One region of the Phyllobacterium sp. 22229 genome, then DNA from elsewhere that is predicted to be linked to it. Evidence: predicted binding sites of a transcription regulator. Region 1 holds the regulator's gene; the other holds the start of a gene.
The links. The regulator LexA, encoded in region 1, represses DNA repair genes until DNA is damaged. The targets are predictions, from matches to a motif close to TGTTCNNNNTGTGTTCNG.
Positions count from the first base shown of each region.

Region 1 (7,341 bases):
TGATCGCCTCGAGCTTCTGGAAGTCGAAGCGCGATGCGCCGCGATTGATGTCGGAAATCTCGAACCACTCGATCATCTGGGCGTCGGACATGATCTCGTCGTCGCCATGGCTCCAGCCGAGGCGGACGAGATAGTTGCGCAAGGCCGCAGGCAGATAACCCATGGCCCGATAAGCCTCGACACCGAGCGCGCCGTGACGCTTCGACAGCTTTGCCCCATCCGCACCGTGGATGAGCGGAATATGGCCCATGACCGGGATAGCCCAGCCCATCGCATCATAGATGATGGCCTGACGCGCCGCATTGGTCAGGTGATCGTCGCCACGGATGATGTGGGTGACGCCCATGTCATGGTCATCGACGACAACCGCGTGCATGTAGGTCGGATTGCCGTCGGAACGCAGGATGATGAAATCATCGAGATCCTTGTTGGGAAAGCGCACATCGCCCTGCACGAGGTCGCGCACGAGCGTTTCGCCGTCCTGCGGTGCCTTGATGCGGATAACCGGCTTGAGGCCCGCAGGGGCTTCCTTCGGATCACGATCGCGCCAGCGGCCGTCATAGCGCGGCGGGCGGCCCTCGGCGCGCGCCTTTTCGCGCATTTCCTCAAGCTCTGCCGGTGAGGCATAGCAATAATAGGCCTTGCCCTTGGCAACGAGTTCCTCGGCAACCTCCCGGTGACGGGGCGCGCGCTCATACTGCGACACCGCATCGCCATCCCAATCAAGGCCCAGCCACTTCAGGCCATCGAGAATGGCCGTGACAGCCGCTTCCGAGGAGCGTTCGCGATCCGTGTCTTCGATGCGCAGCAGCATCTTCCCGCCGGTGTGCTTGGCATAGAGCCAGTTGAACAGGGCCGTGCGAGCACCGCCAATATGGAGGTATCCGGTCGGGGAGGGTGCAAAACGGGTAACAACAGGTGACGACATAAGGACTCCAACAGACGTCTCGGCCATTAGCCTAACATCCAATCGATTTGATCTGGCGTTGATGTAGCATAGGAGCGCTGTCGTGCAAGGGCATAGGCAGAATTGGAGGCAAATGCAGGGGCCGGCCACCAGTACACAAACGAGTGAACGGCAGTTTTTTGATCGTCCGGCGGACGATGAGCCGGGTATTGCGACTCAAATGCCGCGGGATAATGCTGTTGGCGCACCACGCGTGAGTCTGTCGGCAAGGCTGCGTTGGCGTATTGGGTTGGGGCGTGATCTGCTTCCGGCAATCTCCCAGGCATTCTGGCAGGACCATGATCGCGGCAGCCTTTTCCTGTTTGTTCCGGTTTTTGCCGGCAGCGGCGCCATCGTCTATTTCTGCCTGCCGTCGGAACCGCGGCTGAGCGCCATCCTCTTCGGATTGACCGCCCTTGCCGGGTTCCGGCTCCTGGCGCATGAACGGCATCTGGCGGGGATGTGCCTTTCAGCTGCCCTGCTGGTTGTGGCGGGCATGCTCTGCGCCAAGCTGGAAACACTGCGTCTGGATACGCCGATGCTCGGTTCTGCCGTCACCACGCGGCTGACCGGCCGCATCGCCGCGATCAACCGTGCCGGGCGGGGCGGCTGGCGCGTGACGATGGATGTGATAGCCACGGAACGCCCGCTACTGCGCTATGCCCCGACAAGGCTGGTTGTCTCGGCCCGCGCCCTGCCTGCGGATGCTGCCATAGGCGGCGGTTTGCGCGGACTGGTGCATCTGCGCCCGCCATCCGGGCCGGTGCGATCGGGCAATTACGACTTTGCCTTCCACAATTACTACAGGGGCATCGGCGGCAGCGGCTTCTTTCTCGGCAGGCCCGAAGCGGTTGCCCTGCCGGAACCAGCTGATTTGACGACCAGAACATTGCTCATGGTTGCCACAATGCGCCAGACACTGACCGATCGCATTGCCGGTCATATGCCCGGCGAAACCGGAGCCATTGCCGCGTCGCTGATCACCGGCCAGCGCGATGGCATCAGCGACGCCACCAACAACGCCATGCGGCTGAGCGGCCTGTCGCACATCCTCTCCATCTCGGGATTGCACATGGCGCTCGTCGCCGGAATCGTTATCGGCTCGCTGCGTGCCGGCATGGCCTTTTTCCCGGACTTCGCCGCGCGCTATCCGATCAAGAAGTTTTCGGCCTGCGCGGCGTTGCTGGCGTCGGCGTTCTATCTGCTGCTCTCTGGTATGGACGTGGCGGCCCAGCGCAGCTTTGTCATGCTCGGCGTGATGCTTGTCGCCATGACGGCGGATCGTGCCGCCTTGTCTTTGCGCAATGTCGCTCTGGCTGCTCTGGTGACCATCGCCATCGCGCCGCATGAGGTGATGGGGCCAAGCTTCCAGATGTCCTACTCGGCCACCGCCGCACTGATCGCATTTTACGGCTGGTGGTCGCCGCGCAGGACCGCCCGGAATGCCCGGAGTGCATCCCGCAGCGGCCTCTTGCTGCAATTGCCCGGCAGGATCGGCGACCATGTCAGTGATATCGCCCTCACATCTCTGGTCGCCGGGTCGGCCAGCGCGATCTTTGCCGCCTACCATTTCAACAATACCGCGCCGCTTGGACTGATCGGCAACGCATTTGCCTTGCCCGCGGTCTCGGTTCTGGTCATGCCCTTCGCCGTACTGGCGCTGCTGCTGATGCCGTTCGATCTGGATTTTCTGGCATTTTCCGTCATGGAACGCGGCATCGACCTCGTGGTCTTCATTGCCCATCACGTGGCGGCACTCTCGCCCTCGGGCAATCCCGGTCCGATGCCGCAGCCGAGCCTGATCCTGATGAGCGTGGGGCTTGTGATCCTCATTCTCCCGTCATCATGGCTGCGCCTGTGCAGCCTGCCGCTGTTTGCTGCCGCCGCCCTGATCATGGCACGCGCAGCGCTGCCGGATATCGTCCTGTCGGAGGATGGCCGGCTGGCCGGTGCGCGCAATGGCACGGCGTTGATGATCAATCGCCCGCTGGGCGGTGCCTTCACCCTCGACAACTGGCGGCAGGGCTATGGGCTGGATCAGATCGTCAAACCGGCAGGAAGCGGCAAAGTAGCAGTGGAGGGCGCGTTCGAATGCGCCGGAAAGCTCTGTATCACGCGTGAACCGGGCGGCCTCATCATTGCCTATACGGATGATCCCGCGCAACGGGATGCGGCCTGCAACGCGGGCAATATTGTCGTGCTGGGCTTTGCCGGTGTCGAAGCCGCTTGCCCCGTGCCCGGCCCGATGGTGATCACGCGCCGCGATCTGGCGTTGAACGGCGCCGCCGAAATCCGGTTTGGCCCGGCTGCGCAAGGGCAGGGCGACCTGACGGATGTATCGAAAGCCACAGAAGCATTGGAGCAAAGGCTGTTGTCCGCCCGTCTGACCTTCGCGATAGGTCCGCCCAACCGGCCATGGAACAGCTATCGCATCCATTCCAATGCGGCGCGCAACCGGCCGGAGCGTTCACACAAGGCCCATGCGGCCAAAGGCGTCCCGAACAATGCCGAACGGGACGCGGCGGACGGTCAGTAACGGCGGATCAGGCCGACAAGCTTGCCCTGAACCCGCACGCGGTCCGGTCCGAAGATCCGCGTTTCATAGGCAGGATTGGCCGCTTCCAGGGCAATCGAGGCACCCTTGCGGCGAAACCGCTTGAGGGTGGCTTCCTCGTCATCGACCAGCGCCACGATGATTTCGCCGGGGCTCGCGGTGTCGCCGCGCTTGATGACAACCGTATCGCCGTCAAAAATGCCCGCTTCGATCATCGAGTCACCCTTGACCTCAAGCGCGTAATGCTCGCCGCTGCCGATCATATCAGGCGGCAGGCTGAGCATGTGGGTCTGGTTCTGGATGGCGGAAATCGGCACACCGGCGGCAATCCGGCCCATGACGGGAATGCTGACATTGGCAGGCATGTCCATGTCATTGGAGGCGCGCGGCTGCGGTTTCGGCGGGGCCACATTGCGTCCGAGACTGCCCTCGATGACGCTCGGCTCGAACTTTCTCTGGCTGTTGAGGCCGGGTGCGATGGAGTCCGGCAGGCGCAGGACTTCCAGCGCGCGTGCCCGGTTGGCAAGCCGGCGAATGAAGCCGCGCTCTTCCAGCGCGGTGATCAGCCGGTGAATGCCGGATTTGGAGGCCAGATCCAGCGCATCCTTCATTTCGTCGAAGGATGGCGGAATGCCTGTCTCCTTCAGACGCTCATGAATGAAGAGAAGAAGTTCATGTTGTTTACGCGTGAGCATCGGCGATCCTTTAGCAGGGAATCGGAAAAACAAAACCAGAACAAACACTATCTGTTCCAGCATTGTTCTACAAGTGCTTAATATTCCGTTGCGGCAATGCTGGAAGCTTGGTTACGGGGCATGTGCGGGCAGAAATGCACCCATTCGGGGCATTGTTCCGTCGGTTTCCAATTGGATATCACAGTATCATGACAGCTTTCGTCCGAATCGCCGAGCGCAGACGCTTGACCAGGCGATGTCACCGGCGCGGGGCGACGGGCGGACCGCTCGACTGGCGCAGGATAAGTTCTACGGGCCATATCTCGTGGATGTTCTCGACCGGTTCGCCGTCGAGGACACGCACCAGCAGCTCGGCAATACGCGACCCGGCGGAGCGGATCGACGACCGGGTGGTGGTCATGGCCGGCACCATGTTGCTGGCATTGAGATAGGGAAACACGTCGTCATGGGCGATCACGGAGACTTCCTTGCCCAGTTCGTAGCCCTTTGAGCGGATGGCGCGGAAAATGCCGAGCGCCGTCATCATCGAGCCGGCGAGAATAGCCGTGGGATGCGGCGTATAGGACAAAAGCCGCTGTGCCTCGTGAAAACCGGTCTCGTCGGAAAAACGTTCATGCACGATGAAGCGCGGATCAACGGCAATGCCGCGCTCGACCAGCGCTTCGCGATAACCCATTTCGCGGTGTTCGGAAAACGTATGGCCCTTCAGCCCGTCAATCATCGCGATATGCCGGTGGCCAAGATCGATCAGATGCGATGCCGCCTGCCGGAAGGCGCCGGCATTGTCGATGTCGAGCCAGGCATGCGGGGCGGCGATATTGGTTCGCCCGTGCAGCACGAAGGGAAATTTCGCTTCCGTCAGCATGGCCACGCGCTCGTCCATCAGGGTGGGGCCGGTGATGATGATGCCGTCCACGCGCTTGCTGGAAATCAGCCGCCGGTAAGCCGCAAGCTCGTCATTGTTAATGCTCGGGCTCATCAGCAGGTCCATTTCGTGCTGCGACAGCTGTTCGGCCAGACCGGAGAAGAATTCGCTCGTATGCGGGCCGAAACGTTCGCTGCGGTCGCGCGGCATCAGGATGCCGATGGCGCCGATACGGCCTATGGCAAGGCGGCGGGCATTGGCATTGGCACTATAGCCGTATTTTTGCGCCGCCTGGCTGACGCGCTCACGCGTGGCCTTGTTGACTTCGGGATAGCCGTTCAGGGCGCGACTGACGGTCGTTTGCGAGAGGCCCAGTTGTTCAGCCAGTTCCTTGAGTTTCATGGCACGCAATCCAATACGGTGTATTCAGGCAATGCAGATATGACTCCAAATACTAAACATAACCAGAGCCTAAATTCAAAGCGCTTTGGGTAATTGCTCGCGATATTGTGATCTTTGGTTGGCGAGATGCGGTTTCAGCGGTGCACCAACAGGGAATTCACATGTTGAGATATTTCGCATAATATATTGTAATTTATATGCAATATGTTTGATCAGGACGCCGCCAGCCAAGGCATCCGGCTTATCCCGCCAATTTGCGGCTTGACAGGCCGGAGGGGCTTTGTCATTTTTCATTCAAAGCGCTTTGAATTTTGATGTTTCAAATGATTTCCAAAGCGCTTCAGGAGGAGTTTTTGAGGAGGAGCCAAGCATCGCTGCGATGTGCGGCAGCCGATTCTGTCAGATTTTTGGGAGGAAATCATGAAAGCCAAATCATTCATTGCGACCCTTTTGACCACGACCTTGCTGGCGTCGGGGGCTTTTGCCGCCAATCTGGCGATTGTATCCGGCGACACTGGCAATGGACGCGAATTCCTGCGCAAGCAGCTTGACCAGTTCGAGAAGGAAACCGGCAACAAGGTGTCGATCGTTGCCATGCCTGCCAACAGTTCCGACAATTTCGGCCAGTACCGCCTGTGGCTCGCCGCCGGGAATACGGATATCGACGTCTACCGCACCGACGTGATCTGGGCGCCGCAGCTGGCCGACCAGTTCCTCGACCTGAAGGAAGCCGCCAAGGACGTCATCGACCAGCACATCCCTTCGATCATCGAAAGCCAGACCGTCGGCGGCAAGCTGGTCGCCCTGCCGATGTTCACCGATGCTCCGGCGCTCTATTACCGCAAGGACCTGCTGGAAAAGTACAAGAAGCCGGTGCCGAAAACCTGGGACGAGATGGCGGCAACCGCCAAGGAAATCCAGGACGGCGAACGGGCGGGCGGCAACAAGAGCATTTATGGCTTTGTTTTCCAGGCCAATGCCTATGAGGGCCTGACCTGCAACGCGCTCGAATGGGTAAAATCCTCGGGCGGCGGGCAGATCGTCGAGGCGGACGGCACGATTTCGATCAACAATCCGGAAGCGGCAGCAGCCATCGACCGTGCCAAGGGCTGGGTCGACACCATTTCGCCCAAGGGCGTGCTTGCCTACACCGAGGAAGAGGCGCGCGGCGTCTGGCAGACCGGCAATTCCGTTTTCATGCGCAACTGGCCCTATGCCTATGCGCTGGCCGGGGCCGATGGCAGCGCCATCAAGGGCAAGTTCGATGTGGCGCCTCTGCCGAGCGGCAAGGAAGGCCAAAGCTCCGCCGCAACGCTTGGCGGCTGGAACCTGGCGGTTTCAAAATATTCGAAGGCACCCGAAGAGGCGATCAAGCTTGCGCTGTTCCTCGGCTCGCCCGCACAGCAGAAGGCGCGGGCGATTTCCCAGGCCAGCATGCCGACCATCAAGGCGCTCTATGACGACAAGGACATCGCCGCCGCGCAGCCGCTGATTCCAAACTGGAAACCGGTGTTTGAAAATTCCGTTCCGCGCCCCTCGGCGCCGACGAAGGTGAAATACAATGAAGTGTCCAACATGTTCTGGAGCGCGGTCCACGATACATTATCGGGCAATGGCACCGCTGCCGAAAACCTTGAGCTTCTGGAAGCAAAGCTGACTGAACTCAAGGGAAACAGCTGGTAGGCCCCTGCCAGCAAAGGGCACGGTGCGGATGGCGTTCACAACCTCCCGAACCCCGTTCGCACCGTTTGCCTGACGCTTTCGCTTCATCTGGAACCACACGGGCAGGAATACGAGCATGACGCCTTCCACCGCACGTTCAGAGCTTTTGCGGCAGCGCGCCCGTTCGGCGCAGCTGTTTCTCATTCCGATGATCATC
Region 1 covers NZ_JBQEPA010000001.1:112,905-120,245, forward strand. Annotated here, with positions in the region: gene gltX (glutamate--tRNA ligase) at 1-928, opposite strand, end outside; gene ACTJJ7_RS00520 (ComEC/Rec2 family competence protein) at 1,197-3,482, shown strand; gene lexA (transcriptional repressor LexA) at 3,476-4,195, opposite strand; gene ACTJJ7_RS00530 (substrate-binding domain-containing protein) at 4,434-5,462, opposite strand; gene ACTJJ7_RS00535 (hypothetical protein) at 5,538-5,756, opposite strand; gene ACTJJ7_RS00540 (ABC transporter substrate-binding protein) at 5,883-7,145, shown strand; gene ACTJJ7_RS00545 (carbohydrate ABC transporter permease) at 7,261-7,341, shown strand, end outside.

Region 2 (7,341 bases), 310 kb from region 1:
GGGCACTGTTGGTGCCTCGGTCCTGAAAATTTTGCGGGACAAGGGCGACATGCTCACCCGTCAGTGCGGCAAGGAAATCATCGTCACCGCCGTGTCCGCCCGTGATGCCAAGCGGGATCGCGGCGTGGATTTCTCGTCAGCCACCTGGTTCGACGATCCGGTTGCCCTGGCCAAGTCGAACAATATCGACGTGTTCATCGAGCTGATCGGCGGCGACGAAGGTCCGGCGCGCGCTGCCGTCGAGGCGGCGCTCAAGTCGGGACGGCATGTGGTCACCGCCAACAAGGCGCTTCTGGCCAAGCACGGTGTTTCTCTCGCCAAGATCGCCGAGGAAAAAGGTGTCCTGCTCAACTTCGAAGCGGCGGTGGCTGGCGGTATTCCCGTTATCAAGGCCCTGCGCGAATCTCTGACGGGCAATACCGTGTCGCGCGTCTACGGCATCATGAACGGTACCTGCAACTACATCCTGACGCGGATGTGGGACGAAGGCATTTCCTTCGAGGATTGCCTCGCCGACGCCCAGCGTCTCGGCTATGCGGAAGCCGATCCGACATTCGATATCGAGGGCAATGACACGGCGCACAAACTGGCGATCCTGACCAGCCTTGCCTTCGGCACGCAGATTGCCGCCGACGATATCTATCTCGAAGGGATCAGCAATATCTCGCTGGCCGATATCAAGGCCGCCGATGAACTCGGTTACCGCATCAAGCTGCTTGGCGTCGCATTGAAGACCGACAGCGGCATCGAACAGCGCGTGCATCCGACCATGGTGCCGGTCGAATCGGTGATTGCGCAGGTGCATGGCGTAACCAATGCGGTGGCCATTGAAACCGATCTTCTCGGCGAATTGCTGTTGTCGGGTCCGGGGGCGGGCGGTGCGGCAACCGCATCGGCGGTTATCGGTGATCTCGCCGATATCGCCAAGAGCCGTCCGGGCTTTCAGCATGGCCCCGTCTTCGGCACGCCGGCAAAGGCGCTGGCTCCGTACAAACGCGCCAAAATGCGTTCGCACGAGGGCGGATACTTCATCCGCCTAACCGTGCATGACCGCGCGGGCGTCTTTGCGGCGATTGCCAAGCGCATGGCCGACAATGAGATTTCGCTGGAATCCATCGTCCAGCGCCAGAGTGCCGTGAATCACCCGGATGCCACCAAGACGGTCATCCTCGTTACCCACGAAACCACCGAGGCGGCAGTCAAGAAAGCGCTTGAGGGCATCGTCAAGGATGGTCATTCCACGGATAAGCCGCAGATGATCCGCATCGAACGCGCCGGCTGATACGCCCGGTCCTCTTGAAAAGCCAGCGCCACCCCGGAGATACCGGGGTGGCGTTTTGCTTTCCCGAATAAAATTTTAAAAAACAATTGTTTGTTGCTGTTGACCTCAACCATGGTTGAGGAATTACGGTCGCCGGATCTCATGATTTCCAGGGATCCAGGACATGAAAATTCTCTCCGCGCGCATCACCGTGCAGGATTTGGCCGCCGCTGCGGCCTTCTATCGCGACGTATTGCAGTTTCCCGTCGACGAGCATGCCGGACATGCGGCGGTAACCATCGGTTACAGCCGTCTCATCATGGAAAAGGGCGAGGCTTTCAGCGGTGTGCATCACCTGGCATTTGGCATTGCGCCGACGAAATTCGGCCGGATCAGGGACTGGCTGAGCAAGCGCGCCACGCTGATTTCCGTCGGCGATTCAGATGTGGTCGGCGGGCCGGATGGCTGGCACTCGCGCTCGCTCTATTTCATCGGCCCGGAAGGCATCATCCTGGAGTACATTGCCCATGATGAGTATAGCGGGCTGCCATTTGTCGGGTTGCAGCCCTTTTCCATTGCCGAGGTTGGCTTTGCCGTCGACAACGTCAAGGCAACCATCGATGCGCTGGCGGCGGATTTCGGCCTGCCGGCTTTCCCGCCGCAGACGAAGGCCTTTGCCCCGGCGGGCGATACGGATGGCCTGCTGATCCTTGTCGACAGGAACCGCCTGTGGTTTCCCACGCTTGACAGGCATGCGGCGCGGGCGCCGCTAATGATCGGGATCGATGCGCCCGTGCGCGCCCGCACCAGTTCGCTCTCCGAATGGACGACGCTGGTATCCCTGTAGTTTTCCCTGCCGCATATGACCGTTTGTAAAAGGCTTGTATTGCTTCGTGAACGGTAGCTACCCCGTTTAATCGATTAGCTTTTTCGGTGAAGGCACTTTCCTGCCGGCGGGGTCTTGCCGCTGCTCTGCGACTTTGACAAAAGGTTTGCACAGCAATGCTAGGAAGTGCCCTGTTGATCCGCAAAAGGGTAACTCCCACACGAACGCAGGATAGATTATGCCGAAAACTTCTGACCAGACTTCGATGGGCCTCGACCGTATTTTGACCCTTGAGCTTGTCCGCGTGACCGAGCGTGCCGCCGTTGCCGCCGCACGTCTGCGCGGGCGCGGCGATGAAATGGCCGCCGATCAGGCCGCCGTGGATGCCATGCGCCAGGAACTCAATCGTCTTCCCATCAGCGGTACCGTTGTCATCGGCGAGGGCGAGCGTGACGAAGCGCCGATGCTCTACATCGGTGAGGAAGTCGGCACGCGCACAGGCCCCGAGGTCGACATTGCGCTTGATCCGCTTGAAGGCACCACCATCTGCGCCAAGAACCTGCCCAACTCGCTCGCCGTCATCGCCATTGCCGAAAAGGGCAACCTGCTTTACGCGCCCGACGTCTACATGGAAAAGATTGCCGTCGGACCGGGCTATCCCGCCGGTATCATCCAGCTCGACGCGCCTGCGGCAGAAAATATTGCTGCTGTGGCCAAAGCCAAGGGCGTTCCGGTCAATGAAATCACCGCCTGCATCATGGACCGCCCGCGCCATGCGCGCCTGATCGAGGAAGTGCGTGCAACCGGCGCTTCCATCCGTCTCATCGGTGATGGCGACGTCGCCGGGGTGATCCACACGACCGATCCCGACGAAACCGGCATCGATATCTACATCGGCATCGGCGGTGCCCCGGAAGGCGTTCTTGCCGCAGCGGCTCTGCGCTGCATCGGCGGCCAGATGCAGGGCCGCTTGCAGCTCAACAGCGATGACAAGATTGCCCGCGCCGCCAAGATGGGCATCAGCGATCCGAAGAAGATCTACACCATGGAAGAAATGGCCAAGGGCGATGTGCTGTTCGCGGCCACGGGTGTTACCGATGGCAACATGCTCTCCGGCGTCAAGTTCGCGCGCGACTACATCCAGACCCACACGATCGTCATGCGCTCGCATTCGCAGACCGTGCGCGAGATCAAGGCGAAGCATCAGGATATGACGAAGTTCCAGTAAGTCGCCTGAACCAAATCACTTTTTGCCCTGCGGGTCAGCTGATCCGCAGGGCATTTTATTAACTGCGTTCATGCCTCAATAGGAAATGCCCTATTGAGGCCATGCTTTTTGAGGTATTTTCACAGCGGGAGTTCAGATCGGTGGAACAGCCATGAATATCCGAACGAAAATAACCGGTTGCCTTGTATCAACGCTCGTTCTTCTGGGCCCGCTGACCAGTGCCTTTGCGCAGGACCCTTACCTTGATCTCATTCAAGGTTATCGTTCCAATTCGATTGCCGACCGGTTTCCGCAGATGGTCGGACCCTTTACGCTGGTCAAACACAGCGTCAATCCGCAGGATTTCACCGTGACGGCCGAGTATGAAGCCGTTGACGCCAGGGCGACGGTCACGATGGCGGGCGTGCGGGCCAGCAACAAGGATGCCGCTTACCCGATCAAGGACGGTGCCGACGATCCCGTCGTGCGCGATCTCTTTGAAAAGGCCACCCAGTACCATTCGACCCAGCCCGGTGAAATCGCGGTGCAGACAACGCTGCCCTATAGCGCCGGCCGGGCCATGCCGTGCGTGACCGCCGATGCGGCACAGGAGAAGCACGCCTTCCTGGTTTGCGTGGTCGGCATGCACAGCCGCTATCTGCTGATCCAGCCCGCCGCCAACTATGCCAAGGGCAGCAAGGACGCGGCCGAGCGCAGCCTTGCCGATTTTGCGACCTCGATTGCCACGACGATGAATGATCTGGGCACGCCGCCGGTCAATGGTCAGGCTGCGCCCGCGGCGGCCCCACAGTAATTGCGGGTTTGTGCACCGGATAGATCGTTCGGAGCATTGCATTCGGCGCTGCCGGATGATTGAACCCTTGCATGGCACCAGAACGGCTTTTCCTCGGCGTTGAACATTCTGCAACCGGTCTGAAATGGATTGACCGGCTGGGGCCGCGTGAAGCCAATATTGCGCTCGCCATGGCGCAGAACCATGGTTTTCCCGATCTCGTCACCCGCGTTCTCGCCGGGCGCGGCGTCGGCGTTGACGATGCGCCCGCTTTCATGGACCCGACCATCAAGGGCCTGATGCCCGATCCCGCATCGCTGACCGATATGGAAAAGGCAGCCGCTCGTATCGCACAGGCCATCGGCAAGCACGAAAAGGTGGCGATTTTCGGCGATTACGATGTGGATGGCGCCTGTTCGTCGGCCATTCTCTCGCGCTTTCTCAGCCATTACGGCGTTGCCAACCATATCTATATCCCCGACCGGATTTTCGAGGGCTATGGGCCCAATCCGCAGGCCATGCGCGAACTGGCGCAGAACGGCGCCTCGCTGATCGTGACGGTGGATTGCGGCACCAACAGTGCGGCGGCCATCGAGGCTGCGCGCGAAGCGGGTGCCGATGTGGTGGTGCTCGACCATCATCAGGTCGGCGGCGAGCTGCCTGCCGCAGCCACGGCGGTGGTCAATCCCAACCGCGAGGACGATCTGTCCGGGCAGGGCCATCTCTGCGCAGCCGGTGTGGTGTTCCTCACCCTGGTGCAGGTTCTGCGCACCTTGCGCGCGCAGCGCATTGCGACGGGAACGCTGGCGCCTGATCTGTTGTCGATGCTCGATCTGGTGGCGCTTGCCACCGTGTGCGATGTGGTGCCGCTGAAGGAACTCAACCGTGCCTTCGTGGTCAAGGGCCTGCTCGTCGCGCGGGCGCAGCAGAATGCCGGGCTGGCCGCCCTGGCGCGGGTTTCGCGCATTGGCGAACCGCTCAGCGCCTTTCATTTCGGCTATCTCATCGGTCCGCGCATCAATGCGGGCGGGCGCATCGGCGATGCCGGGCTCGGTGCGCGGCTGCTGACGCTGGATGATCCGAACGAGGCGGCGCGGATTGCCGCCGAACTCGACCGGCTCAACACCGAGCGGCAGGCGATGGAAACCATCATGCTGGAGCAGGCGGAAGCCGAAGCCATGCTGGAAATGTCGAGCGGCGGCGGACCTGCCGTTCTGGTGACCGCCAGCGACGACTGGCATCCGGGCATTGTCGGCCTGATCGCGGCCCGGCTGAAGGAGCGGGCGCGGCGCCCGGTCTTTGCCATCGCCTTCAACGTCAATGGAACCGGCAGCGGTTCCGGCCGTTCGATCAGCGGGTTTGATCTGGGAAAACTGGTGCGCAGCGCCGTCGATGCCGGGCTGCTGGTCAAAGGCGGCGGCCATGCCATGGCGGCCGGCATCACGGTGGAGCGCGGCAAGATGGGCGCGCTGCGGGCCTTCTTCGAGGAGCAGGCGGCCGAAATGGTTGGCCAGCTGCGCGCGAACCAGTCATTGGCCATTGACGGAGCGCTCAGCGCATCCGGCGCGACGGTGCCGCTCTACGAGACCATGGAACGGGCGGGGCCGTTTGGTTCCGGCCATCCGCAACCGGTGCTGGCATTGCCGCACCACCGGCTCGTCGATGCGCGCACTGTCGGCACGAACCATGTCAAGGCGACGCTGGCGGGTGCCGACGGCAAGCGCATCAACGCCATTGCCTTTCGTGCAACGGGCGGGCCGCTGGGTGATTTCCTCTTCGCCAATCTCGGCCAATCCATGCATGTGGCGGGCAATCTGGCCTTGAACCACTGGAACGGCTCGACAACCACGCAGTTCCGCATCATGGATGCGGCGCGGGCCTGACCCCTCGCTGTTGAGGCTCCACAGCCCGGTGTCAGCAGGGATTGCGGCATTTTCTGATTCAGTTTGCATTGAATGGCTGTATGTTCTATTTTTGTTCTCATTCTGCAACGAGAACAGACCCCGTGGCCCATGCGTAAACCAACCCATCTGGAAAAGCTCTATCTGGATTTTGACAGCTTTTTTGCCAGTGCCGAGCAGCAGCTCAATCCGGCGCTGCGCAACCGGCCCGTCGCGGTGGTACCGCTGGATTCGCCGCATACAAGCGTCATTGCCGCCAGCCGCGAAGCAAAACCCTTCGGCATAAAGACAGGCACCTCGGTGCGCGATGCGCGCGAACTCTGCCCGGATATTGTGTTTCTGGAAGCGCGGCCCGATGTCTATGTGAAGCTGCACAACCGGATTCTGTCGACCATCGAGACCTGCGTGCCAATTGCCGCCGTGCGCTCGATTGACGAGGTGGCGTGCACGCTGCTGGCCTCCGAAGCCAGGGACCCGCACGGCTTGGCGGCGCGCATCAAGCGGGCGCTGCACGAGGAAATGGGCGCGGTGCTGACCTGTTCGATCGGCGTTTCCGTCAACGAGCTGCTTGCCAAGATCGCCGCTGAGATGGACAAGCCCGATGGCTGCGTGGTGCTCGGCCATGACGACCTGCCGGGACGGCTGTTCGACCTTCGCCTGAAGGATTTGCCGGGTATCTCCAAGGGAATGGAACAGCGCCTCGGGCAGTCCGGCGTGAACGATGTGCGTGGTCTCTGGGCGCTGGCGCCCAAACATGCCCGTGCGATCTGGAACAGTGTGGAAGGCGAGCGTTTCGTCGCGGCACTGCATGGCTATGCCGTGGAAAAGCCGGAGACCGTCAAGCGCATGTTCGGTCACGGCCGCAATCTGCCGCCGGATTGGCGCGCGCCCGACAAGGTGCTGCAATGCGCGCGGCTGCTGTGCCTCAGTGCGGCGCGGCGTTTGCGCCGATCGCATTACCGTGCCGGGGCGCTCAGCTATACCGTGGGCACGCGCTGGGATAGCCGTGTGACAGTGGAAGGCCAGTTCCGCCCGGCGCGGGATGATCATAGTTTTCTCAATTGCCTCAATGGGTTGCATGAGAACCTGGTCAAGGCGGGTGAAATGAAGAAGGTCAATTCGGTCACCGTCGTGCTGCACGATCTTTCCGGCGAGACGGAGGCAAGCCTTGATCTGTTCGATACGCGAGGGATGACCGAGCAGCGAGGCCAATGGGAACGTGTTTCGGACCTGCTCGACAAGGTGCGGGTGCGCCATGGCTCCAAGGCCCTCAATCTCGGGCTGACGACCGGTCCCGGCAATTACATCGGCTCCAAGATCGCTTTCGGGCGGATTCCGGAACCGGAAGATTTT
Region 2 covers NZ_JBQEPA010000001.1:424,183-431,523, reverse strand. Annotated here, with positions in the region: gene ACTJJ7_RS02200 (homoserine dehydrogenase) at 1-1,282, shown strand, start outside; gene ACTJJ7_RS02195 (VOC family protein) at 1,446-2,108, shown strand; gene glpX (class II fructose-bisphosphatase) at 2,326-3,315, shown strand; gene ACTJJ7_RS02185 (hypothetical protein) at 3,467-4,108, shown strand; gene recJ (single-stranded-DNA-specific exonuclease RecJ) at 4,180-5,970, shown strand; gene ACTJJ7_RS02175 (Y-family DNA polymerase) at 6,100-7,341, shown strand, end outside.
Region 2: a site for LexA is predicted at 6,052-6,069, ahead of ACTJJ7_RS02175 (Y-family DNA polymerase). Genes of this name have one in related genera too.